Linked DNA regions of Leucothrix mucor DSM 2157. The protein of the gene in region 2 purifies or fractionates together with the protein of the main gene of each other region. This does not show direct contact. Links are inferred from orthologs where the notes say so. Each region holds a gene or a part of one and is shown on either strand. Other genes may lie near its edges. The genes, in order: LEUMU_RS0113230 and LEUMU_RS26130.

What was found.
Region 1: the proteins of LEUMU_RS26130 (region 2) and LEUMU_RS0113230 purify together in Escherichia coli (affinity purification with mass spectrometry, with the first as the bait; 2 studies listed by BioGRID). This does not show direct contact. The link is inferred for Leucothrix mucor DSM 2157 from one-to-one orthologs.

Annotation. Positions count from the first base shown.
Region 1 is NZ_ATTE01000001.1:2,921,521-2,936,960, forward strand. What follows is about bases 818-3,702. They hold LEUMU_RS0113230 (FKBP-type peptidyl-prolyl cis-trans isomerase), read right to left. Parts: upstream 2,562-3,702; coding sequence 2,073-2,561; downstream 818-2,072. Other genes in these bases: proB (glutamate 5-kinase), read right to left, coding at 818-990; cgtA (Obg family GTPase CgtA), read right to left, coding at 1,003-2,043; LEUMU_RS0113235 (DUF4332 domain-containing protein), read left to right, coding at 2,736-3,140; waaA (lipid IV(A) 3-deoxy-D-manno-octulosonic acid transferase), read left to right, coding at 3,185-3,702. Also shown: more of proB, read right to left, coding at 1-817; more of waaA, read left to right, coding at 3,703-4,471; LEUMU_RS26015 (phosphate/phosphite/phosphonate ABC transporter substrate-binding protein), read left to right, coding at 4,608-5,423; LEUMU_RS28095 (response regulator), read left to right, coding at 5,448-7,349; LEUMU_RS26025 (PilT/PilU family type 4a pilus ATPase), read right to left, coding at 7,416-8,648; LEUMU_RS0113260 (heme biosynthesis HemY N-terminal domain-containing protein), read right to left, coding at 8,706-9,953; LEUMU_RS0113265 (uroporphyrinogen-III C-methyltransferase), read right to left, coding at 9,950-11,029; LEUMU_RS0113270 (uroporphyrinogen-III synthase), read right to left, coding at 11,047-11,817; hemC (hydroxymethylbilane synthase), read right to left, coding at 11,817-12,749; LEUMU_RS26030 (thioredoxin family protein), read left to right, coding at 12,832-13,347; LEUMU_RS0113285 (metallophosphoesterase), read right to left, coding at 13,331-14,080; LEUMU_RS0113290 (DUF7281 domain-containing protein), read right to left, coding at 14,089-14,931; LEUMU_RS0113295 (hypothetical protein), read right to left, coding at 14,916-15,440. UniProt on the Escherichia coli protein: Folding helper with both chaperone and peptidyl-prolyl cis-trans isomerase (PPIase) activities. Chaperone activity prevents aggregation of unfolded or partially folded proteins and promotes their correct folding.
Region 2 is NZ_ATTE01000001.1:3,119,263-3,134,563, forward strand. What follows is about bases 1-2,746. They hold LEUMU_RS26130 (DsbC family protein), read right to left. Parts: upstream 1,883-2,746; coding sequence 1,118-1,882; downstream 1-1,117. Other genes in these bases: gcvT (glycine cleavage system aminomethyltransferase GcvT), read right to left, coding at 1-822; xerD (site-specific tyrosine recombinase XerD), read right to left, coding at 1,980-2,746. Outside these bases: more of xerD, read right to left, coding at 2,747-2,876; LEUMU_RS0114120 (ZrgA family zinc uptake protein), read right to left, coding at 2,905-3,495; LEUMU_RS0114125 (inositol monophosphatase family protein), read left to right, coding at 3,617-4,384; LEUMU_RS0114130 (FmdB family zinc ribbon protein), read right to left, coding at 4,412-4,639; LEUMU_RS26135 (sugar transferase), read left to right, coding at 4,968-5,621; LEUMU_RS0114140 (SDR family NAD(P)-dependent oxidoreductase), read left to right, coding at 5,802-6,641; LEUMU_RS0114145 (DUF4743 domain-containing protein), read left to right, coding at 6,644-7,510; LEUMU_RS0114150 (leucyl aminopeptidase family protein), read left to right, coding at 7,538-8,911; LEUMU_RS0114155 (O-antigen ligase family protein), read right to left, coding at 8,996-10,249; LEUMU_RS0114160 (hypothetical protein), read left to right, coding at 10,468-12,345; LEUMU_RS0114165 (GumC family protein), read left to right, coding at 12,525-14,777; LEUMU_RS0114170 (hypothetical protein), read left to right, coding at 14,872-15,301. UniProt on the Escherichia coli protein: Acts as a disulfide isomerase, interacting with incorrectly folded proteins to correct non-native disulfide bonds.

The DNA.
Region 1 (15,440 bases), 200 kb from region 2 along the record:
AATCACACGGCCCTGAGCATCTGCGCAATCAACCCGATCGCCTCGCTCAAAGTTTCCTTCACAACGCTCTACGCCAACTGGCAACAAGCTCTTACCTAATCGTAGCAATGCGTTAACCGCCCCATCATCCAGATACAAAGTGCCTTTAGCCTGTGTTTGGCCAGCGATCCATTGCTTACGGGCAGCCAGTTTACTGTCATCGGGTGTTAGCAAGGTGCCTAAATTCTCGCCTTTGCGTAGGCGGGTTAGCACGTCTTTCTCACGACCTGAGACGATGACTGTAGCACAACCGGCTCGCGCTGCACGACGTGCGGCTTTTACCTTAGTTGCCATGCCACCACTGCCGATGGCCGTTCCCGCTGCGCCAGCAAAACTGACGTAGTCCGGATTCATCGCTGCGCCTTCGCTGATAAATTCAGCGTCAGGGTTATGTCTCGGATCTTTGTTATACAAGCCTTTTTGGTCGGTGAGAATGACTAATAAGTCCGCCTCAACCAAGCTGGCAACAACTGCGCCAAGTGTATCATTATCACCCAAACGAATTTCTTCAAACGCCACGGTATCATTCTCATTAACAATGGGAATGGTACCTAAGCGAATCAACGTTCTTAAGGTATTACGAGCATTGAGATAACGCAGACGATGCCGAACATCATCATGCGTTAATAGAATTTGAGCGACTTGGACTTGGTATTTTTGAAATTCAGTCTGATAGGTCTGAATCAGACCAGCCTGCCCTACCGCAGCAGCAGCCTGCAGCTCTGGCAAGGTCGTCGGGCGGACTTTCCAGCCCATCCGACTCATGCCTTCGGCAACTGATCCGGATGAGACCAGAACGACCTCAATCCCTTGCTCACGAAGTGCCGTGATCTGGCCAGCCCAGTCTGCAATCGCAGCATAGTCCAACCCTTCCCCGTCGCGCGTGAGTAAGGCACTACCAATTTTTACAATCCAGCGCTGGCTTTGCTGAGTATATTTAATGCGACTCATAGAGGTTCACACTTAAGGGGCGTGACTCGATACTTCGGCTTCCATTGACTTCTCATCCATATATTGCATGATTTTATAAGCCAATTCCTGAGTACCATTTTTGGTGGCGGCAGAGAGCATAAAGACCGGTTTATCCCAGCCCAGCTCATCAATGATCGCCTGACAATGCGCTTCACGCTCATCCTCAGGTAACACATCAATTTTGTTCAGCACTAACCAACGCTCACGATCACCCAACTCATCGCTATATTGGCGAATTTCGTTTTCGATGATACGGAACGCTTCTGCCGGACTACTTTCATCCAACGGTGCGACATCCACCATGTGCAATAGCAAGCTGGTGCGGGTTAAGTGCTTAAGGAATCGTACCCCAAGCCCAGCACCCTCTGCCGCACCTTCGATCAAGCCCGGAATATCGGCAATCACGAAGCTTTTAAAGTCACCGACGCTAACCACACCCAAGTTTGGATAGAGTGTAGTAAACGGGTAATCTGCGATTTTCGGACGTGCCGAAGACATGCTGGAAATCAGTGTTGATTTACCTGCATTCGGCATTCCCAACAAACCCACATCGGCTAATACGCGCATTTCCAGCCGGAGCTGTCTCAGCTCGCCAAGAGAACCTGGCTTTGCCTGACGTGGTGCGCGATTAACCGAGCTTTTATAACGGAGGTTACCAAGCCCATGAAAACCACCCTGAGCAACTAACAAACGCTCCTGATCGCTAGTGATGTCACCGATTAACTCATCGGTTTCATCATCATAAACCGCCGTACCGATAGGGACTTCGATAATTTTATCTGCCCCACGGTGTCCGGTCATATTATTGCCATGGCCGTTCTTTCCGCGGTCCGCTTCATAATGACGCGAATGACGGAAATCAGACAGGGTATTCAAGTCCTTACTGGCTTGAAGGTACACGCAACCACCATCGCCGCCATCGCCGCCATCCGGGCCGCCGAACTCGATGTATTTTTCACGCCGAAAACTCACGGCTCCGTTGCCACCGTCGCCGGCTTTAACCTGGATGCGTGCTTCATCTACAAATTTCATGGGATTATCTTAGCTTTCCTAAAGGTGCCTTAGTGGTGGTGGCCGCCTGGGCCGTGTGGGTGACCATGGCTGATTTCTTCAGCCGATGCTTCACGCACGTCAATCACATTGACATCAAAGTTTAAGGTCTCACCAGCCATTGGGTGATTACCATCAATCTTAATGGTATCGCCTTCAATAGCGGCTACCGTAATAATTTCTACGCCCTGATCAGTCTGCGCCTGAAATTGTGCGCCAACCACCATATCTTCATCCGTCACGCCAGCGAACATTTCGCGAGGTACGTCTTGAGTCAGGTTAGGGTTGCGCTCGCCATAGGCTTCAGCCGGTGGTACTGATACCACAATATTATCGCCAGCAGCAGCGTTCTCAAGTGCTTTTTCCAGACCTGGAATCATACCACCCACACCGTGCATATATAAAAATGGGTTGTTCTCGTCTGCAGTGTCGAGTACTTCGCCATCATTATCTTTCAGGATGTAATGTAATGTAGCGACTGAGTTTTTAACAATATTCATGCGACTTTCCAAGCTTTGGCAAATTCGGGAATTTTGACACAATTAAAGAGGCAGTGATAGTAAATGGCCTATTAAAAATACAGCTTGTCGTATGGTACTTCGCCTCAGCCTCTTTTGGGTGTTAAAATTATCCACAAAATATGACCAAGCAAATAACTAATAAAAAGGTACATTATGGCAAAGCTCTCTGAAATCAAGGGAATAACCATCCGAATTTCCTATACCATCGAAGCGCAGGGCATCAAAACTGTTGAAGCATTGCTCGCCACTTGCAGCACCCGTAAGGGCCGTGAGGAGCTAGCACGCAACACAGGATTCTCTGAAAAAGACATCTTAACCTGGGCAAACCGTGCGGACTTAGCCCGTATCAAAGGAATCGCCACTCAAAATGCAGACTTGCTCGAAGCAGCGGGTGTTGATACCGTGCCCGAACTGGCTCAGCGTAATCCGGAAAACCTGCATGCGACTATTCTGGAAGAGAATAATAAGCACCGCATTGTTTCCAAAATGGCCAGCCTGAATCAGGTAATTGACTGGATTAGTCAAGCCAAACGATTACCCCGCGTCATTACTTACTAACTCTGCCACAATGAATATGGCAGAGTTCATGCAAGGAAATATTAATGTCCCTGTATCGCCTGCTGTATTCATTGCTGTGGTTTATCCTATCCCCTTTCGTATTGCTGCGCCTGTTTTGGCGTTCCCGGCAAAACCCTGCACACCGTAATAATTGGCAGCAGCGACTCGGATTGATTAATCTGGAACCTGCGCCAAGAATCTGGCTGCACGCGGTTTCAGTGGGCGAAACCATGGCAGCCAAACCGCTAATCGAAGCCCTGCTCGAACAATACCCCAAACATCGCTTACTCCTTAGTAACACCACAGCCACTGGCTCCCAAACCGCGCAGCGATTGTTTGCCGACCGGGTTGAGCACGCCTATTGCCCTTATGATCTCCCCTTTGCGGTCAGCCGTTTTGTAAAATCTGCCAAACCTGAGCTACTGGTGATTATGGAAACTGAGATCTGGCCAAACTTGATTGCCAGTTGCCATAAACAAAGCATTCCAGTGATGATTGCCAATGCCCGTTTATCCAAGCGCTCAACCAAAGGCTATTCGCGCCTTAGCAAATTGATTCAACCAGCGTTGCAGCAAGTATCCAGTATTGGCTGTCGTAGTGAACAAGATGCTGAACACTTCAAACTGCTTGGCGCTAAACCAGAATCGGTCATGGTTACGGGGAATATCAAATTCGATATTCTGCCAAAAACTCAAACCACTGATGCGCCAGCCTTGCGCCAACAACTAAAACCCAACGCTAAAATCTGGGTGGCGGCCAGTACTCATCAAGGTGAGGATGAGCAAATTCTGGCGTGTTATCAGCAGCTCAAAACCCAACATACCGAGTTGGTATTAATTTTAGTGCCGCGCCACCCCGAGCGTTTTGAGGCGGTTTATCAGCTCTGCATCAATACGGATTACACTGTACAACGGCGCAGTGAATATGCCAGCTTTAGCGCTGACTGCGACATTATTCTAGGCGATAGCTTAGGTGAGATGGCTTACTGGTATAGCGCTGCTGATATAGTATTTATGGGTGGCAGCTTAGCTCCAACCGGTGGGCATAACCCGTTGGAGGCCAGCGTTTATGGCATTCCAGTGGTCAGTGGGCCGGCTATTTTTAACTTTAATGATGTGTTCGACATTTTGTGTGATGCTGAGATTGCTTGGGTTGAAGCCGATCAACATGATTTGCAATCACGAATTTTAAGCCTATTACAACTCACCGAGGCTGAGCGCAACGCCATCCATCAGCGTGCAGAGCAAACCTTAAGCCAACACCGTGGTGTAACGGACAAATTATTGAGACAAATCAACAGCCTAGTGGGTAAGCAACACGCTGAGCATTAATCAAAACCATACCAAGCATTAACAGCGCCTCTCATTACGGCCCTTCATCGTTAAAAACTGGACACTCGTCGACCTGATCTCTAATGTGGGGATAACAATAAAAATCCCCCTAAAAATCAGAACGTCGAGTGTAGCCATGCGTGCCATTGTCCTAAGCTTAATCCTCTCCAGTGTTTCCGGAGCAGCCTTCGCCGAAAAATACACACTGGGTATCGTCCCCCAGCAAAGCCCTCTGAAAATGTTTAAGGCATGGAAACCCATCGCCGATCACTTATCCAAAGAAACCGGCCATGAGATTGTGTTCAAAACCGAGCGTTCAATCGCCGAGTTTGAAAAAGTCTTATATAGCGGCGGCTACGATATGGCCTATGTGAATCCCTATCATTTTGTGGTGGCTCACCGCACTCAAAACTATCAGGCAGTGGTTCGTGATAGCAAAGTCATTCGCGGTATTTTAGTGGCGAATAATAGCAACCAAGACTTTGACAGCCTGATCAAGTCGAAAGAGACTCGCTTCCTATTCCCCTCACCAAATGCATTTGCAGCGACCTTGCTGACCAAATTTGAGCTACTGAGCAAATACGGGGTTAATATCAATCTGGATAGAACTCAGCAATATGTAAACTCGCACGACTCGGTTTACTCCGGTATTGCACGAGGCACGGGTGAGATAGGCGGCGGTATTCAACGTACCTACAATAATTTTTCGAATACCGATGACAAGAACAAACTTAAAGCCATCTATACAACCAACGCCTACCCCAGCCACCCGATTGTTTTAAAGCCTAGCTTAGATTCAGTGACTCAGAACAAGCTAACCAAGGCTTTACTCGGTCTACCCAAAGCGCTAACTGACAAGCTAAGTATGGTAAAACTGATCCCCAGTAATAACGAAGAATTTCAACCCATTGCAGAGCTTGAAGCTAGCCTCTCCACCATAGAGCGAAATTAATACGCTGACTGAGAGGTAAACATTATGTCATTTAGATTTCGGTTCGTTATTTCCTTTATCTTTCTGGAAACGCTATTCACGCTAGCCATTGTTGCGGTTAACTTCAACTCATTGGATCGTGAATCTCGCCAACTCATGCGGGATAAAACCAGCCTTGCCAGTACCATGTTCAGTGAAGTGGTCACCACCCCATTAATCGTCAATGATTTAGCAACGATTGATGATGCGGCTCAACGCTTTGTCGCAATGGAAGGCGCTGTTCAAGTGCAACTGTACAATACTGATGGTCTGTTATTAGCGCAGGCTTACAGTGATGTGCCGAAGTATCAGGAACCCGCTTTAAAGCAAGGCTTATCCGATAACCTTCAGGACCAAGCGGTCGATGAAAATGGCGTAAAGGAATATGAGAAAAACTTCTTCCTGACAGTGAAAGATCCAATCAGTATTGATGGCTCTGAAATCGGTTCGGCAAAATTTGTGTATGACATTACGCGCAGCATGACCGCCCTGTCCAATAATGCATTTTGGACGTATTTACTGGCAGCGGTTGAAATCTTTATCAGTACCATTGTGTCTTTAGTCATGGGCTATCGAGTGGCCACAGCGATCGACAAACTCAGCTTTGTCACCAAAGAAATTGCACACAATCGACCGGTTGAAATTCCAGTGTATAAACGCCGTGGCGATGAGATCGACCAGCTTTATCAATCGATTCAGCTAATGCGCGACAATATTGATGAACGCACTCAGTCACTCATCGAAGAGTCCAAAAAAACCAAAGCGGCAAACCGGGCAAAGTCCGAGTTTTTAGCGGTGATGAGCCATGAAATCCGCACCCCGATTAATGGCATTGTTGGCTCACTAGAGCTAGTTGAAGATAAAAAGCTCTCACCCCAAAATACAGAGAATATTAATACCGCACTGTGCTCTGCAGAGCTATTAATGGGTACGGTTACCGATATTCTGGATTACTCATCAATTAGAGAAGGCGAGCTTACGCTTGCACCGACTCCGATTAGCATTCCAGTATTAATTAGTGAAATTGACGCGATTTACCGCCCACTGATTGAGCACAAGTCACTATCTTTCAAAGTGGATAGCAGTGAGCTTAATAATCATTATGTGTTTGCGGATAAAAAACGTATTCGCCAAATGCTCAACAACTACCTGAATAATGCCATCAAGTTCACTGACACTGGCACCATTACGCTTAAAGTCTTTAATAATGCCGAAGGTGATACGGGGTTTTCGGTCACGGATGAGGGCATTGGTATTGAGCAAGATGACCTTGGTCGCTTGTTTAAAACCTTCGTACAACTTGATAGTGGGTCAAACCGACACTTTGGTGGCACAGGGCTTGGTTTAGTTATTGTTCGTAAACTCACTGAACTGATGAATGGCTCAGTAACAGTCGCTAGCGTGCCCGGAGTCGGCTCAGTATTTGGAACTATACTCCCGCTTACGCCTGCCACTCAGGCAGACTATCAAGCAACCTTGCCCAAACCAGAAAAACCAAAAGCGGTGGCGACTCCGACGCTTACTGCCGATGTATTATTGGTTGAAGATAATAAAATTAACCAGAAAGTCGCCATGCGCTTACTGGAAAAAGGTGGCTGTACGTTATGGGTGGCCAATGATGGCAAGGAAGCGGTGGATTTAGCCAAACAGCAGACCTTTGATATCATCCTAATGGACTGCCAAATGCCGGTCATGGATGGCCTCACTGCGACAGCAAAGATTCGTGAATTCGATCAGCAGATACCGATTATTGCACTCACTGCTAATGCACAAGAGTCTGATCGTCAAGCCTGCATGCAAAGTGGAATGAATGACTTTATTAGCAAGCCATTTAAGCCGGCTAACTTATTCAGTGCCATGGAAGCCCAGTTAGCGGCTAGTAAACAGCCTTATCTTGAGTCAGCCTGACAGGCATTAAAAAGGGCCGCTTAATACGGCCCTTTGATTCACAACAATACGTTTGTTATTTAAGAATTAACTCTCAACCTTCTCGCGCTGCTGTGCTTGCCTTCTAATCAAAGCCTCCAGCTCGGTTTCACCCTCAACAGAGTCATCATCTTCCTCTTCTTCCAGAATCGGCTCCAGCATTAAGCTATTCAGCTCAGATTCTTTGGCTTCTCTGTTTGCTTCATTATCCTGACCTGGCAAATCCTGCATCAGATTCACTTTTACTTTCATATTATTCGGCGAGTCTGCATTTTTCAGTGCCTCTTCCAGAGAAATACGGCCTTCTTTGTACAAGCGGAACAGGTGGCTATCAAACGTCTGCATGCCCTGCTCTTCCGATTTATCCATGATTTCTTTCAGCGCGTGAATATCGCCCTTCATAATCAAATCCTGAACCATTGGCGTGCCAATCAAAATCTCAATGGCTGCCACGCGTTTGCCATCAATCGTTGGGATCAAACGTTGAGAAACGAAGGCTTTAATATTTAGCGAGATATCCATCAATAGCTGATTACGGCGCTCTTCCGAGAAGAAATTGATAATACGGTCCAACGCCTGATTGGCACTATTGGCATGCAAGGTGGATAAGCAAAGATGGCCGGTTTCCGCAAAGGCCAAGGCATGTTCCATGGTTTCTTCGGTACGAATCTCACCAATCAAAATCACATCAGGTGCTTGGCGTAAGGTATTTTCCAGAGCATCTTCATAGCTATCGGTATCCACACCCACTTCACGCTGGCTGACCAGACATTTTTTATGCGGATGCACATATTCAATCGGGTCTTCAATGGTGATGATATGGCCGGTGGAATTAGCATTTCGATGATCAATCAATGCGGCTAGCGAGGTTGATTTACCAGAGCCTGTTCCACCCACAAACAGAATCAGGCCACGCTTTTCCATGATGATGTCTTTGAGCACACTCGGCAAACCGAGCACATCTGCATTGGGAATATCCACTTTGATATTTCGGATAACCATTGCCAGATGCGTGCGCTGCTTGAAGATATTAATCCGGAAGCGACCAATACCCGGCTCATCCAGTGCCAGATTCATTTCCGGCTTTTTCTCAAACTGCTTTTGCTGATCTTCATTCATCAGCTCTTTAGCCAACTCATCCAGCGTTTCAGCATCGAGCTTGTCTGGCCCTAGCGCACGCAAGGTACCTTGAAACTTGGCGGCAGGCGGCGCGTTGAATGTTAAATAAAGATCTGATCCGTCATTGCGAACCAAGATTCGCAGCAAGTTTTTAAAGTCCATATCGGGCACCGATTTTGTTGTTATTTTGTGCCAGTTTACGGTATTAAACGTTGCAGCTTAAGGCTTTTCCGATAAGGCGGTTACTTGCTGCAGGTCTCGCTTAAAGGGGCGTGCCTTGCCTTGAACGCAATAACGTAAACCTTGTCTATTACAGCGTGCTGAGTTCTCAATATCACCTATTTGCCAAAGCAGCTCGGCAAACTCATGATACACACGTTTATCCGGCACCAGCCCCAACGCTTGCTCGTAAAAGTCTGCACTCGCTTTCATATCTTTGCATTGCTTAGACAGTCGAGCCATGCAGAGCATATACTCCGGATCGCCCGCCATCGCTAGCTGCCATTGCTTGGCATGAGCTAAGGCTTGCTCGGGGTAACGGTGCTGAATACGCCCATAACAGGCGACTAGTTCGCGCTGTGGTTGTTGATCAATTCTAGCTTCCAGTAAAGGTGCGACTAAGTCACCACCACCGGCATTGGTCAAGGCTTTGCAGTAAGCCTCAAGCGCATAGGTTTCCGCTTGCAGAATCTCAGGGAAATGCTTCCAGATGGCTTCAAGCGCGGGTAAATCTTGCTTGCCAGCCGTGGACTCAAATAAACCAATGACTGCACGCTGCATATAAGGCACATATTCTGCAATATCCGCAGGATTTTTCTCCACTAACTCGGGTACTAACTGTGCCAACTGCTTCCAATCTTCCTGTAACAAATACACTTTCGCCAGTAATTGATTGGGATAAGGATGCTCTGGAGACAGCTTTCTAAGATGAATCAACGTCGCCCGAGCTTGTTCAATTTGCTCACTTTCCATCTGCATGGCCGCTTGTGATACGGCAACGGCAATCTCAGCCTCTTCACCATAGGCGCTGGCCGCTTTGAGATACTCATCACGCTTCAGGTAGTTTTGCTTCATGTGAGCCGCTCGTGCAGCCCCCAGATAGTTTAGTAATGGAGTTTCAGAATCAAACACACTGGCGACTAGAGCAGTTTCAGCTTGATCCCAATGCCCTTCAACCAGACTCACCAAACCACTGTTTAACTGATTTTGTGCCTGCGTAATCCGCTTTTGCTCACGGGCTTTAGCCACTCGACGCGGCATTGAAAATGTCCAACTCAGTACCATCAATGCGAAGTAGCCCACAATAAAAGCTGCCAGTAAGCCAAACACCAAAGCAAAGGTACTCGTCTCAATCGTGACGCTATTTCCCCACAAGATCACCAGATCCTGAGAGTTGCGCAACAGCATCAACCCCGTAATGTAGATAACGCCGATAAATACGAGGATTAGAAAGGGATAAAGAATCATTGGTGAGCCTCATCCAGTGTTGCCAGCAATTCATCGAACTGTTTTGCCGCCAACAGCGCAGGTAGTGGTGGGCGAAGATTAACCCGCTCCAGCTCGGCCAAGCTATCGGTAATCGCTGGGCTAACACCCGTTTGCTCCTGAGTTAGCAAAACACGAATTTGTTTAAGCTGTTGTTGATACGCCGCTTGCTCACCCCGCAGTGCCAACAGGTTTAAACTCTCCAATCTCAAGCGCAGCAGCTGATAGCGCACTTCAGTGGCATCGCCACTAATCTGTTGGGCCAAGGCTTCGTCATAAGGGCGCACCACAATGGCATCATTAATGCTGTCTTTCATACGATCGAGTAATGAATCATTACGTCCGCCGCTCTCCAAGAGCGGAACGGCCTCACCAGTCGTTGTCGCCGTCACAATCGCAGCCGGTTTTAAATCCTGCATCAATCGGTCGATACGGCTGTTAAATGCGGCAAAGTCTAGCGGCTGATAGTTTTTCAGCATGGCTATATCGCGGCTAATTTGTGCCCGAATCGGCAATAAGTCCGGGTGAGCCAACTCCACCAATAAGGAATCAGCCTCTCTTAAAGCCTGCTTGGCACTCAGCGAGTCACGCTCCAATGTCAGTTTTCGGGAAGCCATGCGTAGCAGATAGCGTACTTCATTAAGCTGCCATTGCTGCGTTTTCAAGGAGGGAGAACTTACGATGTGTTGCTGGATGGTTAAGGCTTTGACTTGATCATTCAATGCATCCGCAACCTGAGCCGTACTATCCTTTATGACCCGCAGCTCTTCCAGTTCATTGGCATACTGCAGGCTGCTGGTTTTTAATTGTTGGCGAACGTCACGCTGCCAGCCTCCTACGTCATCTTTACGCGCCAGTTGCGGTAACAAGGTTTTGGCAATCTCGGCATCAGCTTTCGCTTGAGTCGCCCGATCATGCACCCGCAGGAAGTTTTTATAACCCGCAGCGATACCAATGAGTGTAAAAAACAGTGCCATCCACGTTAGAAATAACGTGAAAATCGATCGTTTACGCAAGGTTTTGAGTTGCTTTTCAACGCCTGCTGACTGCTCAATCATTAGTATTTACCTTATATTTATAAATGCCGCGCCCAATCCAAAAGTGCCTGATACATACTGTCATCACTAGGGTCTGCTGCCAGATGAACTGGCCCATGGTGCGTTGTTTCTTTAAGCGCTAATTGCATGCGCTCACTGCCTAGCAATAATGCTACCCCATCCAGCCACGCCGCGCCGCCTGCTAATGTAAAAAGATTACGCAAGCTTTCAGCACTGGTCAACGCGATTATATCCAGTTGCCCCCCTTGCTGAAACTTAAGCAATGGCAATAAATCGTGCGCAGGACAAATACGGCGATACACATCAATATAATCGACGCTAGCACCACGTAGGCTTAAGGTGGATTTTAATAAGTCGCGACCGCCCTCACCCCGAATGATGGCAACGCGCTTACCCTGCATTTGCTGAAACTCGGGCTCTGCCAGCAATGCTTCGCTATTAAACACCGCATCGGGCACGATGGAGACTTGCACTCCAAAGCGCTCCAGACTTTGCGCAGTTTTTTGCCCAATACAGGCAATGGTCGCTGATTCCGGAATGCTTGCGCCCAGTTTCTGCAGTGCAGACTCGACCGCATTAGGGCTGGTAAATAAAAGCGTATCGTAATGCGCTAGGTCAGCTAATTGCTGCTGACTGCGGGCAATATTCTGAGGTTCGGCAATTCCCAGTAATGGAAACTGCAACACTGTCGCGCCCAGTAACTCCAGACGCTGGCTCACCGGTCCGGCTTGGTGCGCAGGACGGGTAATCACAATGCCCCGCCCTTTTAACGCTAAGCCGGCTTCCATCAGGCGACGTGAATGCCAATACTTTCCAACACGCTGCGCCCGCCTTGTGCCAACAGGTCTTCAGCGACCGCAACACCAATCGCTTCGGCGTCATTCACAGATCCGGTCATTTCTGCGCGGTAAATCTTTGAGCCATCCGGAAAACCGATTAGTCCACGAAGGTAAATCTGATCGCCATTCAGCTCAGCATAACCCGCTACCGGCACCTGGCAACCACCATTGAGGCGATTGTTTAAAGCGCGCTCAGCACGAACTCTGATTGAGGTTTCTTCATGCGTTAATGGGGCTAATAAGGCATTAATTCTCGGATCATCACTACGACACTCAATACCTACAGCACCCTGCCCAATGGCTGGCAAACTTTGCTCGGTGCTAATGCCTTGGCGAATTCGGTCTTGAAAGCCCAAACGAATCAAGCCAGCGGACGCCAGAATAATGGCATCATATTCATCGTTATCCAGCTTGGCTAAGCGCGTATTGACGTTGCCGCGCAAATCCAGAATTTTTAAGTCAGGGCGGTATTCGCGAATTTGGGTTTGGCGGCGCAAACTACAGGTTCCCACTCGCGCATTGAACGGCAGCGCATCAATCGATTCAAAGGTATTTGAAACAAACGCATCGGTTGGGTCTTCACGCTCCATTATTACCGGTAAATGCAGCCCTTCCGGAAACGCCATTGGTACATCCTTCATCGAATGCACGGCAATATCCGCCACGCCATCAAGCATCCCAGTCTCTAACTCTTTAACAAACAGGCCTTTACCCCCTACTTTTGCTAATGGAGTATCCAAAATAATATCGCCACGTGTCATCATACCGACCAGCTCCACCTGAAGATCTGGGTGGATCTGTTTTAAACGGCTAGCGACGTGTTCTGCCTGCCAGAGCGCCAACGCACTCTTGCGCGTTGCGATACGTAGAATATTGGACATAGAAGACTTTATGTTAACGGCTTGAAAGTGCAGCACTTTACGATAAAAGCGGCTGCTAGGCAAAATCAATCAGGAATTACAAATGAAATTACAGTTGGCGTGTATCGTATTCTTTATCACACTATTTAATACCAGCTCGCTATTGGCTAATGACAGCGATATAAGCCCCACACCATTGAAAGAACGCGTACTGATTGAAGCACACGACCTGCAAGCACTTGGCAAAACCATGCGTAGTGATCAATTGGGTTTGGTGATTATGTTTCACGCGGAATATTGCGAGTATTGCAAACGGCTAGAGGCGGATTTATTGCAACCGATGCTGCGCAGTGGCGACTATGACGATAAGGTATTAATCCGCAAAATTCAGATTGATGGCGCGTACGATATGGTCAATTTTAATGGTCAGAAAATCGCCGCCAGCCAGCTAGCCACACTCTATGATGCCTCAATGACGCCGACCTTGGTGTTTGTCGATGCTAATGGCGCTGAGCAAGCGAAGAAGCTATTAGGCTATACCTCACCGGACTTTTTCGGTGCGTATTTAGACCGTGCAATCGGGCAACTGCACGCGGCAGTGATTAAGCCGTCTCAATAATCAATTGGTCGTTAAACGCGGTACCCTTTTCCTTAGGATAGCCTCGCGGATTACAAATCACCCGACATTCTCCAATCATATAATCACTCAGATTATGGCAATGACCATGCAACCAATAATCCGGCTGCCAGCGATCGATAAAGCCCTCTAAATTTGATAAAAAAGCCGCTGTCATTTCATCGTCACTATAGCATTCTGCGGAAGATTTCAGGCTTGGGCCATGATGGCTTATTACGACATTGCTTGTTGCCTTGGAGCTTTCCAGGCTTTGAGCCAGCCAGTTTAGTGAGTCGGTATGGATTTGCTGGGTGATATCGGGCGTCAGGTATTTGGCGCTGGGGTCATACCAAATGACTTTATAATCCGGCATCGCATATTGGGCCATGGCCTTGCCAGTCCACTCTTTGCCGTAGAGTTTAAAATCAGTCCACAAGGTCGCGCCATGAAAGGCGACGCCATCTAGCTCTAAAGACTCATTCTCCAGAAAATGGACATTGCTGCCTGCAGCCGCTGCCCGAAGCTCGGCCTGTAGCGTGGGATAAGCTTGGTTGTAGTATTCATGATTTCCCGCCACGTAGATCACAGGAATATCCAGCCCCAGAGAAACCGCCCATTCGACGCCTTTAGTGCCGACATGAATATCACCCGCCAGCACTAACACATCTGCTGCTGCGTAATTGGCCTCAAACTCTGCAAATTCTAAATGCAGGTCGCTCTGAAGCTGGATTTTCATGGGGTCTCCTAACGGTTTGTTTCGATGAAATACTCTTGCGGCAATCCTACACCATGCTCGCGAATTAGCGGCCAGTATTTAAGGATATCAGGGTGGTTACTATTATTTAGCGTTATCTGCCAAGTTCCCAGCTGTTTTTGATAGCGCTCATGATTTTTACATTGCTTGAGAGCGGCTAGCAACTGATCGTCAGGCGGGGCAATTAATTTCCCAAAGCAAGGTAAACTCTGTGCAATACCTAAACCAGCCGGATCAAAATCACCAAAATAAAACACGGGCACTTGCATCGCCTCTAAGAGCGACATAACCCATTTTTGATTATATTCATCTCCCCCTCTGAAGATGACTAGCGGGTTATCTGCATACTGGGTGATATCAAAATTTATTTTGTGAATATTCTCAAATGCTTCCCAGTTCTCAACAGCCATAATGCTGCGGTGTTGACAGTTATCCAACAACCACTGCCAGTTCACATCCAGACTACTGCCATCAGGCAGCGTTAACCTTTCAATGCCAAGTAACAAAGCTTGTGCAGGTAGAGCCTTCACAGCAATCCGATCTTCACGAACAGGACGGGTAGTTAGTTTTTCATTGCTCCCCAGCTTTGAAGCTTCAGCTCGGGTTAGGTCATTAAATTGCCCTGCTTTAACTTTATCAGGATCAACACCCTCACCTTGAATCAGTAGACTCTTGATCAGAGCTTTATCCTTCTCTGAAAACTCAATCTGAGTACCAACTAAACACCCAAGCCCATAAGTTTTGCTAAAGCCTTTTAGCATAGCCGTTGCTTGAACGCGGCTCTCTTCACTTTGAACTAACTTCAATAGTCGATTTATTAAACGCCTTTCCATACAGAAATATCCGAAACAGTAATGTTCCCGGACAGCCCATAGGCCGCCGGGGCCTCCATGCGCTCAACCTGTAACTTGCGCCAACGCGCATTGGTACTCACATTTAACATCTGCGTGGCATGCAGTACATACAACAACCACATTTCATCTTTCAGCGAAGAAAACTCCTCATGTTGCTGTTTCCACTGAAGCGCCGAAAGCGGCTTGGCCGACTCAATCGCCGCCCCTACATAATGATGAAAAGCCAGTTGAACAGGGTTCGGCTTGATTGTCACCGTGGCTTTATCATGACCTTCACCGACCAAACTTCCCGCTTTACGCTCACGATCAATGGTCATAGGAGCAGGCGGAATACTTTGCGCCACTTCTACCAATGCTTCTCTGGTACGGTTTTCACTTAAATCCGGATGGATTTTTAAGCGCAAGCCATCAAATCGCGCCGACCACGCTGGCAGTTCCAGCAGGTCTTCGGCATCCGGCACCTGATAATCCCGATTCTTATTCAAGAA
Region 2 (15,301 bases):
ACGCTCTGCTTGAATCGCATCACGGCCAATAAAGTTACGATCTGCTGGCTCCCATGCAATCGTCCAGCCCATGCCGGAGATCAATGGTGACGTGCTGTCATCCATATCGGAACCATATAAGTTCATACCCGCTTCTAAACGCAAGGTATCACGCGCCCCTAAACCAATCGGCGCTACGCCAGCGGCCAACAACTGATCCCAGAATGAGCCAATCTGCTCATTAGGCACCATGATTTCATAGCCATCTTCACCGGTATAACCCGTGCGTGCCACAAAGTAGTCACCCGCTTCAGCCGCATAAAATGCACCTAGAGCAGAAACCGCTTCAAGGCTTGATTCAGGCAATAAGGACTGAACAGTTTTGATCGCATCCGGGCCTTGAACAGCCAACATAGATAAGTCATCGCGAATGGTAATAGTGACATCGAACGCGCCACTTTGCTGATTTAGCCAAGCAAGGTCTTTATCACGCGTACCGGCATTCACGACTACGCGGTAAAACTCGTCATTGAGGTAATAAACAATCAGGTCATCAATCACGCCACCTTCAGGATTCAGCATGGCGCTGTACAGGGCTTTTCCGGAAGTTTTGAGTTTGGCAACGTCATTGGCTAGCAGGTAACGGAGAAATGCTTGAGATTGAGCACCAGTGATATCAACAACCACCATGTGCGAGACATCAAACATACCCGCTGCAGTTCTGACTTGATTATGCTCCTGAACTTGCGAGCCGTAGTGAATCGGCATTTCCCATCCAGCAAAATCAACAATCTTTGCGCCAGCTTGTAAGTGGTGATCGTATAGTGCAGTACGCTGTGTCATCGGTATCAGTCTCCATAAAAAAGGGGCGGCAGATGTTTTATCATCTGCCGCCCCTCTGTCCTGATACCTGAGATATTCCCTGCGCTGACAGCACAGGTTAAGCCCTTCGGTAGAAGCGGTTACCGCTTCACTCTCCAGAGTTAGCACATCCAACAGTCTTTTATGCCTGAGCGTTTCCGGGCGGAATTGCGTCTTCGGCGGCCGTACACACTAGGTGACGACGCTCTCCTGTATCGTGTAATGCTAAAATCCGAGTATACCTAAGCCCTCAAATAATTTAAAGCGAATTGCTCTGTTACTGGTTAAAAACGGTCTTTGGCGCATCAGCATCCAACATGGCTGCTAAACGATCTGCAGGCATATAACCTGGAATTAGCTGACCTGTTTCAGTCAATAATGCAGGGGTTCCGTTTACACCTAAACGCTGGCCTAACTCGTAAGCATCTTTGACAGGGTTAGCACAGGTTTTGTTTTCAACTGGCTGACGGGCTTTTGACTTAGTCATCGCTGCCTGCTGGTCATCTGCACACCACACGCTAACGATTTTATCGTAAGACGGTGAGTTCAAACCGGCACGTGGAAACGCCAAGTACTCAACAGTGATGCCCTTGTCATTAATCTGCTCGATTTCACGATGCAATTTAGCGCAGTAGCCGCAATCAATATCGGTGAATACGCGCAATACGTGCTTCTCATCCTTCGCTTTAAAGACAACCGGCTTACCCGTAAACTCATCCATCATCTTTTTACGAACATCACGCTGAGCCAGCTCAGACATGTTTTGACGGGTTTGCAGGTCTAACAAGTCGCCACTAATAAAGTACTTCGCATCGGAACTCAGGTAAACGATTTCTGTACCGTACATGACCTGATACAGGCCCGGAATCTGACTTTCGCCAACTGAATCTGGCGGTGATTTAAACGTCTTAATCAGCACTTCATTCAGCTTTTGTGCCACCGCATCTGAATCAACTGCTTTAGTCGTCGACTCAGCCGCAAAACTTATTCCCGCAACCAGACAAAAACTGATTGTCAGTGCCAATTGTTTTAAATTAATCATTGTTAGTTTTAATACCCTGTTTTTTTAAATACGTTAATCAGAATACGCTGTCAGCAGGCTGAATGGATACATTAAAACCATTACCGTCATTTAATAGTCAGCCGCGGGGGTGGTGCAGCTGATGAACTTCCTGCAGACGCGCTTGTGCGATGTGCGTGTAAATCTGAGTGGTTGACAGGTCGCTATGGCCTAACAACATTTGTAAGACTCTTAAATCAGCCCCATGGTTCAATAAATGTGTCGCAAAAGCGTGCCGCAAGGTATGTGGTGACAGCGTTTGTTCAATACCGGCCAGTACGGCATAGCGCTTAATTAGGTACCAAAATGCCTGACGACTCATCCCTGCACCGCGCCGAGTCACAAAGACATCATTGCAAACGCCATGACCTCGCATCAGCTCCGGACGTGACACACTGAAGTATTCATTCACCCAATCAACCGCCACATCACCCAAAGGCACCAATCGCTCTTTACTGCCTTTACCAATCACTCTGACGACACCCATTTGCAAATTAATCTGCGATAAGCTTAGCGTCACTAATTCGGATACTCGTAAACCAGTGGCGTATAGCAATTCAAGCATAGCCCGATCTCGCAGCCCTAACATGTCTTCGATATCGGGCGCCTCCAGCAGCAGATCGATCTGAGTCTCTGACAGCGAACCGGGCAAACTGCGACCAATGCGCGGCGCATCAATTAGTGAAGTAGGGTCTTCGCTGACCGTGCCTTGGCGCACTTGGTAACGATAAAATCGCCGCAAACTGGATAACACACGCGCCATACTGCTGCTCTTAGCCCCCGCTTTACCGCGAAAAGCCAGATACTGCTGCACATTCACACTATCGGCTTCAGTCAACGTGAGCTTGGGCTCTTTTTCCAGCCACTCTCCCCACGCTTTAAGATCACGTCCATAAGCCGCGAGCGTGTTTTGACTGAGGCCGCGCTCCGACCACAGTGCATCCAAGAAGCTTTCAATTCGCTGCTGAGTATCCAAGTGCTGCTTACCTCAAGCCCTTGGGCTGTTATAAATCGTCACTAGTCAGAATAGCGTCATCCGCCGGACTTGAACGCACGATTTTGCCGTTAAAGTCGCCGCCGCCATAGAAATCAACCGTTTTAATACTTGGGAATACTTCAGCAAAGGTGATTTGTATACTTTTCAAAGAGTCTAAACAGTCATACACATACGTTAGCTCAAAGTCGCTATGACCATCAGCATCACCCACCTTGTGCGAGCCATCTTCTTCATCGGCATGCTCATGATCGTCATCTTCGTGCTTATGATAGGTCAACATATCTGATTCCATATGTGAGCTATTTGGCACACAAACGCCCGCCGGAGAGACCTTAAATAAAGCTGGTAATGCAGACTCCTGATACAGCTTTTCATACTGCATGTTAAGCCATTGCTGACGCTCCACGCCTTCCGGAGAATCTTCAAAGCCGAGCAAGTCAATCGATGGGATAGCCATCTTGAAGGTGATCATTGAGTCCTGCTTAGTCACTGCAACCGCCATGGTGCCGTGCTCATGTGGGCCATACAAAGCTTGCGCACTCACTGCGGTCAGTGTCAGAGGTAATACTACAGCCGCTAATCCGGTTAAAAATTTCATGCATTTATCTCAGTAATTAAAATTATCAATTGTGCAGCCAAATCTGCAATGGCAGAACAGGCACGCATTTGTCATTATTTTCAGTATAATACCGCAGCCAATTTATCTAAGGAATTTTAGCATGTCACCGTTTCTGAAAACAGCGATCGAAGCCGCTCAAGCCGCCCAACTGGTTATTGATAAGTACTATGCCGGCGAGTTTGAAGTAGAAATTAAACCCGATCAAAGCCCCGTCACCATTGCGGATGTCGAAACGGAAGAAACCATCAAGCGGATCATTTTGAATGCATTCCCTGACCATGGCTTTTTTGGTGAGGAAACCGGCAAAGTAAATGAAGATGCGGACTACAACTGGTTAATCGACCCCATTGATGGCACCAAGAGCTTTGTGCGCGGCTACCCTTTCTTCTCTACTCAAATTGCACTGATGTATAAAGGTGAGCTGATTGTCGGCGTCTCAAACGCGCCAGGCTTTAAAGAAATGGCCTATGCGGAAAAAGGCCAAGGCGCTTGGCTTAACGGTGAAAAAATACAGGTCAGCGACATTCAAGAGCTAAGTAAATCCACATTATCGCTGGGTAATATCGCGACTATCGCAGGCAAGCCACAGTGGCAAACGCTTGGTGGACTGATTCAGGATGTGCATCGCATTCGCGGATACGGTGACTTCTACCACTACCACCTGCTAGCCAGTGGCAAGATCGACATCATTATCGAATCAGATGTAAACATTCTGGATATCGCCGCCTTGTCCGTTATTGTTAACGAAGCAGGCGGCTGCTTTACGGATTTGTCTGGCAATGTACTGACGTTAGACACAACAACAGTATTGGCTTGTAACACGAAAGCCATGCACCAAAGCATGCTAGATCGCGTGCAATACAGCTAAACCATCAACGCATTACCCCGCGGGGCTCTAGCTTTCTTTAGAGCCCCCACTATCCGTTAAATTCTTTTTCTTTCCACTTTTAAAATCTGTCTCGTACCAGCCGCTACCACTTAAACGGAAGCCCGCTGCCGCAATCTTCTTCTTTAACGCTGGCTTGCCACAGGCAGGACAAACGGTTAGCGGTGCATCGCTTATTTTCTGAATAAACTCTTCGGAATGCTCGCACTCGGCACATTGATATTCGTAAATTGGCATGCTTAACCTCAAAAAATACAATAGAACTTCAGTCACTGAAATATTGGCGCGAAGCATAGACTTTTCAAGGCTATAGAAGCAACCAAAATACTTTATTACTCGCCCGTTAACGTCACGCCAGCGCTCCCTCTAGCGCACACTTTACACACTCTCGTCGCGCAGAGTTTAAGCACTCTCTCTGAGTACAAAATCACCTACCGACCATCCGGCTCCCTTTTCGCTACCGTCTGATAGTAAATGCATTCCAAATTAACGGCAGCTGAATTAACTATAGCGAAAAACCTACTACCCCCACCCCTCAAATTATAACTATCTACGAGGATAGACAATGGAAAAAGTGACGGCTCAATGGAAGGGCTCCAGTATAGACCTTGGCAATAATATGCTAAAAAGAACGGTGGACTGTATTGGATCACTAGTATTAATAATAATTTTTTCCCCTATCTTGGCCATTATTGCACTGCTGATTCGCCGCGACGGTGGCTCAAGCATCTATAAACAAGAACGGATTGGCTACGGCGGAAAAACCTTTAAATGTTACAAGTTTCGCAGCATGGTGATGAACTCCAAGCAACGCCTGGAAGAAGTATTAGCAGCAGACCCTAAAGCGCGTGAAGAATGGGAAAATGACTTCAAACTGAAGAATGATCCTCGCATTACGGCGATTGGTAACTTTCTGCGCAAGACCAGCTTGGATGAGTTGCCACAGTTATTCAATGTACTGCAAGGCGACATGAGCTTAGTTGGCCCACGTCCGGTTGTGCCTGATGAGTTACCACGCTATGGCGCACTGACTCAAAAATATCTCTCAGCCCGTCCGGGTATGACAGGTCTTTGGCAGGTTAGCGGCAGAAATGATGTCACCTATCGTGAGCGTGTAAGTCTTGATTGTTATTACATCGAAAACTGGAAGTTGCACACCGACTTCGTATTGATGCTAAAAACTGTCACCGTTATTTTTCATGGCAAAGGTGCTTACTAAAGCCTATGTCATCTGGTTTGTGTCCGATACCCCACGTCGGGCGCAAATCTCCCGTTTACTGCTCACCACCTAAATCCGCCTTTGTAACACCCTCACCTCCTCTCTGATGTTTAAATACCATCGCTCGTAGCAATGATCTGTTACTGATTTTCTAAAGGACTTTCTGGTAGGATTATCCGCATGAAAACTATACTGATTACAGGATGCTCAAGTGGCATCGGCTACTGCGTGGCCAAAGGCTTGCAGTCCAAAGGCTACCGCGTATTGGCAACCACTCGAAAGCCTGACGATGTAGCGCGCCTACAGCAAGAAGGGCTAGAAAGCTTTGTGCTGGATGTCAGTGATTCAAACAGCATTATCAATGCCGTTGAGACCATTGAAACCTTATGCAATGGCGAGCTGTATGCGGTATTCAATAACGCCGGCTACGGACAAGCCGGTGCTGTTGAAGACTTAAGCCGAGAAGCCATGGAAAAGCAATTCGCTACCAATGTGTTTGGCGCGATGGAACTGACCAATCGCTTGATCCCCTTACTCAGAAAACAAAGTGCTGCGCGAATTTTATTTAATAGCTCCGTGTTAGGCCTAATCACTCTGCCATATCGTGGCGCTTACAATGCCAGCAAGTTTGCCATGGAAGGTTTTGCCGACACGCTGCGCTTAGAACTTCACCGCACTAAGATTGACGTTAGCTTGATCGAGCCAGGCCCGGTCACTAGCCATTTTCGCCCCAACTCTCTGGCAGCCTTAAAAGCGAATATTGATATCGAAGGCAGCGTTCACCGCAAACAGTATCAGCGACAAATAAAACGCATGGAAACCGTTGGCCCCAGCGCGCCATTTACACTACCGCCCGAGGCCGTTTTGGCAAAAGTCATTCATGCATTGGAAAGTAACAAGCCAAAGCCTCGTTATTACGTCACCTTCCCCACTTACTTATTTGGGACTTTGCGCAGAATTCTCCCCACCCGCTGGCTGGATAAGGTACTTTTGTATGTTTCAAAATCGGAAATGCAATAACTATGGGCTATCTAAGACATATCCGGCAATGCAATCAATTCGCAGCTGAAGACTTTTTACCGTTCTACATTGGTCAACAGTGTTACGGTTTAACCCATAAAAATCACATTAGTCATCTGTTGGATTGGCCTGAGGTGTTTGATGCTGATGGCGAAGGTTTGTACCTGAATCCAGCTCTGGATACTCCGGAAGCTCGCACTCAGGCAGTTGACCCCATTATGCGCAGCCTGCACCAGCAAGGCGTAATCGATTCATGGGTCGGTGAGCAATACAGCATTAGTACGACCTTTGGCGGTAACTCGATGATGTTGATCGAGCGGGCCGCTGTCGCGTTTCTTGGCATTAAGGGCTACGGCATTCACATGAATGGTCTGGTGCAAAAAGCGGATGGTGTTTATGTGTGGGTTGCGGTGCGCTCATTAAGCAAACCTTTCTGGCCGGGCCAATTAGATCAAATGGTCGCTGGTGGCCAACCTGAGGGCATCGGCTTGCTCGATAACTTAGTAAAAGAGGCCGGTGAAGAGGCCGCTATTCCAGAGTCCGTCGCTCGAACCGCCAGCTTCGAAGGTGAAATTCATTATTGCGCAGCCACTCATCGCGGCATTAACAATGATGGCATTTTCATTTATGACCTGTGGCTGGACGAAGACTTTGTACCGCACAATACCGACGGCGAAGTTGAGTCTTTCCAATTGATGTCACTGAAAGAAATGGCGGAGATCGTCGAAACCAGCGATAAATTCAAAGATAACTGCAACTTAGTCAATATTGACCTGTTATTGCGACAAGGTGTTATTGACCAATCACATCCGGAGTATCAGGCAATTACTGATACGCTATACCAACAAAACAATGCGCTGAGCAATTAAGCCAACAACCTGACCCGAGCACCTACTATGCCTTATACCAGTGACCTCACTCATGACTACATCCCACTTACGCCGGTTCCAAAAAGCCAGCTCGACTCACTGATCAAGCTCTCTAAACCGGTCGTTGCTAACTGGATTAAACAATCAGGCTTTCAGGCCGGCGAAGGTGAGTTTTGTCTAATCAGCAATGAACACGGCGATTTAAGCGAAGTACTGATTGGCATTCCGGAAACCGGTGAGCGACGCTGGGCGCTGGCTGGACTGCCATCCAAGCTACCCGCTAAGCGCTACCAACTGCATTGCAACTGGAGCGAAGCCGAACAGACCCAAGCGCTGATTGGTTGGGGACTGGGTTGTTACCAGTTTGATCACTTCATTGATAAGGATAAACGCAGCGCATTAATTCATTTGCCTCAGTCAATGAAAACGACCGTGATGGCTTTTTATGAGTCGCTATGCACCGTACGCGATCTTATCAATATGCCAGCGAACCACATGATGCCAGAGCATTTATCCCAAGAGCTACGCACGCTAGCCACGGAATATCATGCCCGCTTTAGTGAAGTAGTTGGTGATGAATTATTGCAGCAGAACTACCCAACAATTCATGCTGTTGGCCGCGCGAGCGACCATGCTCCACGCTTGCTGTCATTGCATTGGGGTGACCCTGAGCATAAGAAGCTTATTTTAGTGGGCAAAGGTGTGTGTTTTGATACTGGTGGATTAGACCTGAAGCCATCTTCCTCAATGCGCCAAATGAAAAAAGACATGGGTGGTGCGGCGCATGTACTTGGCCTTGCTAAGCTGATTATGTCGCTTAAGCTTCCTGTGTCGTTAGAAGTCTTGATCCCAGCCGTTGATAATGCTGTTTCCGGCGATGCCTTTCGCCCTGGCGATGTGATTGTGACCCGCAGTGGTATCAGCGTCGAGATTGACAATACTGATGCCGAAGGTCGTCTAGTACTTTGTGATGCGCTAACGCAAGCCTGTGAAGACGAACCTGATCTGATTCTGGACTTTGCCACACTTACTGGCGCTGCCCGCGTGGCATTAGGCACCGAAGTGCCAGTATTATTCAGCAACCATGATGAGTTAGCTCGTGATATTCATCAGCAATCGATTAAAAGCGAAGAGTTGATCTGGCAATTGCCTTTGTATAAGCCTTACTTTGGCGGACTCAAAAGCACTGTTGCTGACATGATGAATGCAACGTCTGGTGGCTATGGTGGCGCAATCACGGCTGCTTTATATCTAAATGAATTTGTGGATGATGATATTGAGTGGGGACATATTGATCTGATGGCCTTTAATATTCGTGATCGCCCCGGACGGCCGATCGGTGGAGAAGCTATGGGATTGTTCTCAGTATTTGATTACTTGCAGAGTCGCTACACAGAATAAATGTTAGCAAAACCTGCCTGATACACTATCGGGCAGGTTTCTAAAAAGATCAGCGTAAAAGCGTCATGTAAGCTTTAGGATGAGCTAGGCCACCCGATACATGGCTTGCTTGAGCGCTGTTTGCTCTGCCGCTCTTTTCCGCGAATAGTACAAACCATGAGCGCCGATCACCGCCCATACAAACCAGATTTCTTTCAGGTTTTGTGAGTGAAGCGTCATCTGGGACACCGCAATCGTCACCCATAAGGTCAGCAAAAAGAACTTTGTTTCAATATCGCACTTCAGCGCGTAGTAAAGCAAACTACCAACCATCAGCAAATAAATCGCCAAGCCAATGAGCCCATTCTCAGTCAGAATTTGCACGTAGGAGTTGTGCGCCCAAGCAAATTCAACATGATAAGGGTTTAGCACTACGCCTAATGAGCCAGTTCCATTCCCCAAAAGCGGACTGTCCTTCCACGCATCGATACTGTGCTGCCAAATAACTTCCCGATAGTTCAAATCCCCTGACTTCAAAGACTTACCTAGTGAGAAAATGCGCTCTACCGAAGCCGCTGGCGCAAGACTAACAACGCCTATCGCCCCCCCAATTACACCACCGGTATAAATCATTTTCAGATTGAACGACGCTTTGCGTTGTGTGAATGCCAGATACATTAAACCGATCACTCCCGTGACCAGACCAGTTCGGGTACCGGTTAAAAAGATTCCGTAGAAGATGATGGGAATGCTGGCAACATTAAATAACCTAGCCAGTGGGTGCCGATATTGTGTGTAAAGCCACACCGCCATTGGAATACCTAATGACAGAATAATGGCCATATTATCGGTTTCGATATGCTCAACCGTGTAACGGTTGTAATAAGGGCCGGTCACACCGTTTAAAAAATTGTTAAAGATAATGCCGGTTGCGGTCAAAGTCCCGCAGACATAAGCCTGATACGCCCAGCGAAACTTATAAGGAATATTAATCAAGTAGGTAAACATAAACGACATCATGATAAGCATGAAGTACGTTTTCAGAATTTCCGGCCCCCAACTCATGGCTGGCGTCCACCAAATCCCGACTAGATACCAAACCGCCAGCAGCAGTGCAAATAGGTTGAATGCTGAAAAATCACGATGTGAGCCATGCAGCACTACCATTAGCAGTGTTAATGCCAGTGTCGGCATTGCGACAACTTTAGCTAAACCATCGTAAAGCCCCTCACCCCATGGGATCAGGAAAATCATCAACAATAAAAGCATCCACGTCATTTTATGCACGATGCCCATCGGTGGTGCGACCACAATCGGTATTGAAGCGTTTGCACGTGAAACTTTAAAGAGACTGGCCATTGCGTATGTTTTCTTTAATTATTTTTATATCAAAACACGATACCCCAGATTTGCAGAGGCCTAATAGCTAGCCTGATAAAACCTGCTATTTTTCCGAAGGATGGATTTACGACCCACCCAACATCGTCAAAATACAACCGCTGGTTGCTGGCATTCAGCTTTCTAACAACGATCAACGCTAGAATCACGGACAAGCTGTCTATGACCTTGTACTAATAATGAAAACAATTAAAACATTACTGTTTATTCTAATGCTTTGTGCATTACTGCTGTTAATCACCGTTGCACTACTGATTCCAGATCATCGTTACGAACAATTTCTGAACCAGCTTAACAACACAACACATTCCACAACTGAACAGCAAGCTCCTGTGGTTACCCCTAGCGGGATAACAAGGCAATCAACACCAGCCATATCACCAGCTACTGCAGCACCGGTAGCCAGCAAGCAGGCACCTACAACAAGAACAGCACCCAAGCCCGTCGCCACAGCTAATGTTGAAGTTATTAATGGTATGGACTGGCGCTTACCAAGCTATGCTAAACGTAATCGGCTCGGAGGTTTAGCCTCAGAAACTCGTGGTGACGACGACTATATTGCAGCTGATTTTCACATTGTCCGCTGGGACAAAACCAATCCCGCGCCAGGCGTTTATAACTTTGATGAACTGGAAAGTGCCATTAGAGACCGCCCCGCCCAACAAATTGTGTTGCGTCTAGAAACTTATTCAAAATGTGAAACGCCAGACTGGGCGCTTAGCCAACTACGCCACACTAAAGCTGGCACTCTGATTTTCTGGGACTCCCAATACCTCAAGCTACTCACGCCATACATTAAAGAATTTGCGAAACGGTTTGCTGGAAAGGCACAGGTCGTTGGTGTGCAATTGGGAATTGGTGATGGTGAGTACCGCGGCGACTGTCGTAACTTCGCACTTAAAGATGGCTGGGGCGAATTTAATATGTCCCCTACCCAACTAAGCGAAGCACAAAATAACTTTGGGCTAACTCCACAAATATTAGAAACGTCTACCAAGCGCATTGTTGATGTTTATGCAGCGGCTTTTGCGAGAAACGTTTGGAAGCTCGCTTTTAACAACGTTGACCAGTTTTCATGGGAAGCAATTGCCGACCCTTACAATCAAAAGATTCCGGAAATTGCCCGCTATGTATTAGAAAAGGGTCTCGGTAATCGTGACGGCCAAGTTGAGCACTGGATGCGTTACATACAACAGGTGTATGGCATGCAGGTCACTCCAGCCAACAATGGTACTTGCTCGCTAGATATGGATGAGCGCGTTGCTGACCGCTTCGCAGGACGCTACTGGGGAACTGAAAATGAGTTCTATGGGGATTTGGATTATGTCCGTGCAGAGCATGGTAGCTATCAGAATCAGTCATATCGGTTTTTTGTAAGCTCATTAAGGGCACTACAGATGCGCCGCAACTACTCTCTACTGTTTGCTCGTGGCATGAAAAAGCTTGATGATCCTGTTTATAAAACGCAGGATTTTTTGCACTATTTAGATAAAACCATGGGTAAGCAACACGCTAACACACCAGATGCCTTTATCTTGCTGGGTGAGCGTTATGTCGCTGATTATCGCTTGCCAGAATACCCACAACGCGCCGAGTGCCGCACTCAAGATCGTGTTTCTTTCCGCTCCTTTGGGCGTTGGATTACCGAAACCAGCGATAGCCAACCTGCTGTGAAAATTCGTATGCCAGCTTCTGATAAATACTGGGGACAAGGCTTTTACTTGCCTACAGGAATTGATTATGAGTATGCCGCACGGGCATCCAAGCGCTTTACATTTAACTTAAACGATGAGCTGATCAAAGCTCGCTGCTTGAGTGGCTGCTCTGTTCAAGTCAAACTAAGCTACAAGGATGATAATCAAACCAAATTATGGCTTAGCAGCGCAGCTGGCAACACGGGAGCACTAGTGACCAAAGGGGATGGCAAGATTAAAACAGCCACCTTCGAGCTCAACACAACCTTCAACAATCAGCTACAAGGAAAGGACCTGATTGTGCAAACGGATGGCAATCCACTGAGCTTAATGATGCTGCGAATCAATTTTCTCAACCCTTGATCAGAAGGATTGAGCACTCGCTACCCATTCATCAAGAAATCGTTTACGTACACAGTCGTTGCTCTTAACATTGTAAATATATTATTCCAATAATTCGCATAAGACGAACTTTAGCCACATACCATACCCCTCGGCCGAAGAACGTTAACGAGAAGATAATAAAGAATTAGGATCACATCATGTCAAGAGTCCCGGCGGTACACCAGCGGGCAGGGGCGCAGAATATCGCGCCCGTAACTGCCCCTCACATACAGGCTATGCAGCCACCGCAGGAGAAAGAACTCTCCTTGCGTGATATTTTTGCGATTCTAGCCCGCCGCAAATGGACAATACTGTTCACAACATTATTCACACTGCTGTTTGCCTTGCTATTTACCTTCTCCACCAAGCCTAGCTATGTTGCTCATGCGACAATCCAGATTGAGCGTGAAGGCCCGCAAGTTGTTAGCTTTGGGCAAACTGAAGCCAGAACAACCAGTGTTGACTCGCTGCAAGACCCTTTCTTCCGTACTCGTTATGAGATGCTGAAGAGCCGTGTGCTGGCAGAAAAAGTCATCGCACAAGAGAACTTGGAACAAAGCCTGAGAACGGCTGGCGAACCACCAGAAAGCATGGCCGGATTCTTCAAATTATTCTCATTACCAGACTTTTCAAAGCTGACCAAAACAGATTCCTCTGCGAGCTCTGCACCACCACGTCAGGAAGATATTACTGAGATTTTTGGTAAGCATCTGCAAATCCAACCGATTGATGGCACGCATCTTGTAAAAATATTCTACGAGGGAAGCTCTCCGAGTGAATCACAGCGCGCAGTTAATAGCGTTATCAATAACTTCATTCAACTGCAGATTGATACCAAAAGTGAAACCGGCGAATATGCCAAAGAGTTCCTGAGCCGCGAGCTAGAGAAAGCCCGCCAAAGCCTGCAAGACTCTGAGCAACGATTGGTTGATTACTCCAACAAGAACGGCATTCTAAGCATTGATACGGGCCAAAGCCGCTATGTTAGAAAGTTGAATGACCTGAGCTCAGCACTTGTACAAGCCGAAATACGCCGCACTGCTGCAGAAAGTATGTACCGTGAAATGCAAAACACTGGTTCCGTATCAACTGTACTAAATAATCAGGTCGTTATTAGCCTGAAAGGCCGTTTGGTTGCACTGGAAGGCGAGTATCAGGAAAAGCTTAAGCTGTTCAAACCTGGTTATCCCGATATGCAGCGCCTACAGCAACAAGTGAATGATACGCGCGCCAAGCTACAAACGGAGATGAACACCATCAGAGGCTCGCTAGAATCTGACTTTGAGTCTGCTCGTCGTCAGGAGCGTAAACTGCGTTCCGAGCTGGCTGGATTTAATAAAGAGCTTTACTCGCTGCAAGGCAATAGCATCAACTACAACACCCTAAAGCGTGAAGTAGACTCCAGTGGTAAGCTCTACAATGGCTTGCTGGAGCGTCTGGAAGAAGTTGAAGTGGCAGCATCAGCCAACTCAAATACCAGCAATATCAGCATTATTGACCCTGCTCGTGAGCCATTCAAAAAATACCGTCCAAATCCAAAGTTGAATATTTTGGTTGGGACTTTAGGCGGAGTATTGCTGGGCCTTGGTTTTGCATTCCTACGTGACTCGCTTGATCAGTCGATTAAGACTCCAGATGACTTGCACAAATTTACCGGCATCTCAGTACTGGGCATGATTCCTCGCCCACAACGTGCGGTAAAGCGCAACCTGGCCCTAGCTTGTAAAACAGCGCCCAATAGTCAGTTCGCCGAAGCTTATCGAGTGTTTGCTGCAAATATGCGCTTCCAAAGCGACCAAGGTGAAGATCAGGTGTTACTGATTACCAGCGCCATGGAAGAAGAAGGCAAAAGTACTACTGCCTGCAACTTGGCTTGTGCCTATGCTCAGATGGGTATGCGTGTGCTATTGATTGATGCCGATCTACGCCATCCAACAATCCACACTAAAATCGGCATTCCAAACGATGTAGGCCTAACCGATTATCTTGGCAATGAAACCGACCTGATTGGTATCACCAAGACGATTAAAGCGATTCCAAATCTGTACGTCATTACTGCCGGTGGCTTTGATGATGACCCAATGCGCATGTTGAGTAGTGAAAAAATGGCCTACTTGGTCTCACAAGCTTCGCAACGCTTTGATTTTGTGATTATTGACTCGGCGCCAGCATCAGGGCTTGCAGAGACACTAGTATTGTCCTCACTAGCGACTCGCACACTGATCGTAACCAATGAAAACAATATGAAGACACAGTCCGCCCGAATTAAGCGCACAGTGGAATCATTAAGCCGGATTAAGCAGAACGTAACAGGCTTTTTATTGGTTAATGCTAAAATAGCACCACAGGATCGCAAGTATCACCAAAAATCACGTCGCCGCAATAGCCAAAAGCTACTACGAGAAGCTTGATTAAAATAAAGTATGGTCGCTGCGCTGGTTAATCAGCGCGCGTTCTGCTCTAATTATCTTTTCTACCGATCAGGATAGGCAAGGTTGCGTTTGCATGAAATTTAAATGGATTTTCTGGACACTGGTTATAGCAGCTATCGTGTTCTTTTCTGTCGTTTACTTCGGCATTAAGTACAACTGGGTTAATCAGGCTGCTCCCAAGTATCCAACTTCTGACTTCGTCAAACAAACAGATGCCACCGGCACCCTCCCCTTGGGGGTTCCCACGATCGAAAATGACGGCCAGGCAACAACCACAGCACCCAACTCAGGCAATGGCGTTAAGCCAGAGTTACTGGATGAGGAGCCTGTTGCCATAGACTCTCAAATATTAGGCTCTGCTTCTCTCAACATCGAACAGATTGTTGATCAGTGTCATAGCATTGCCACTAATGTCGGCATTCCTGCTGAGCAATTCGATCAAGCTGTTTTGGAGTGTATTGAGCGCAACAGTAATCACCTGAATGATGACGCGCCTGAAGCTC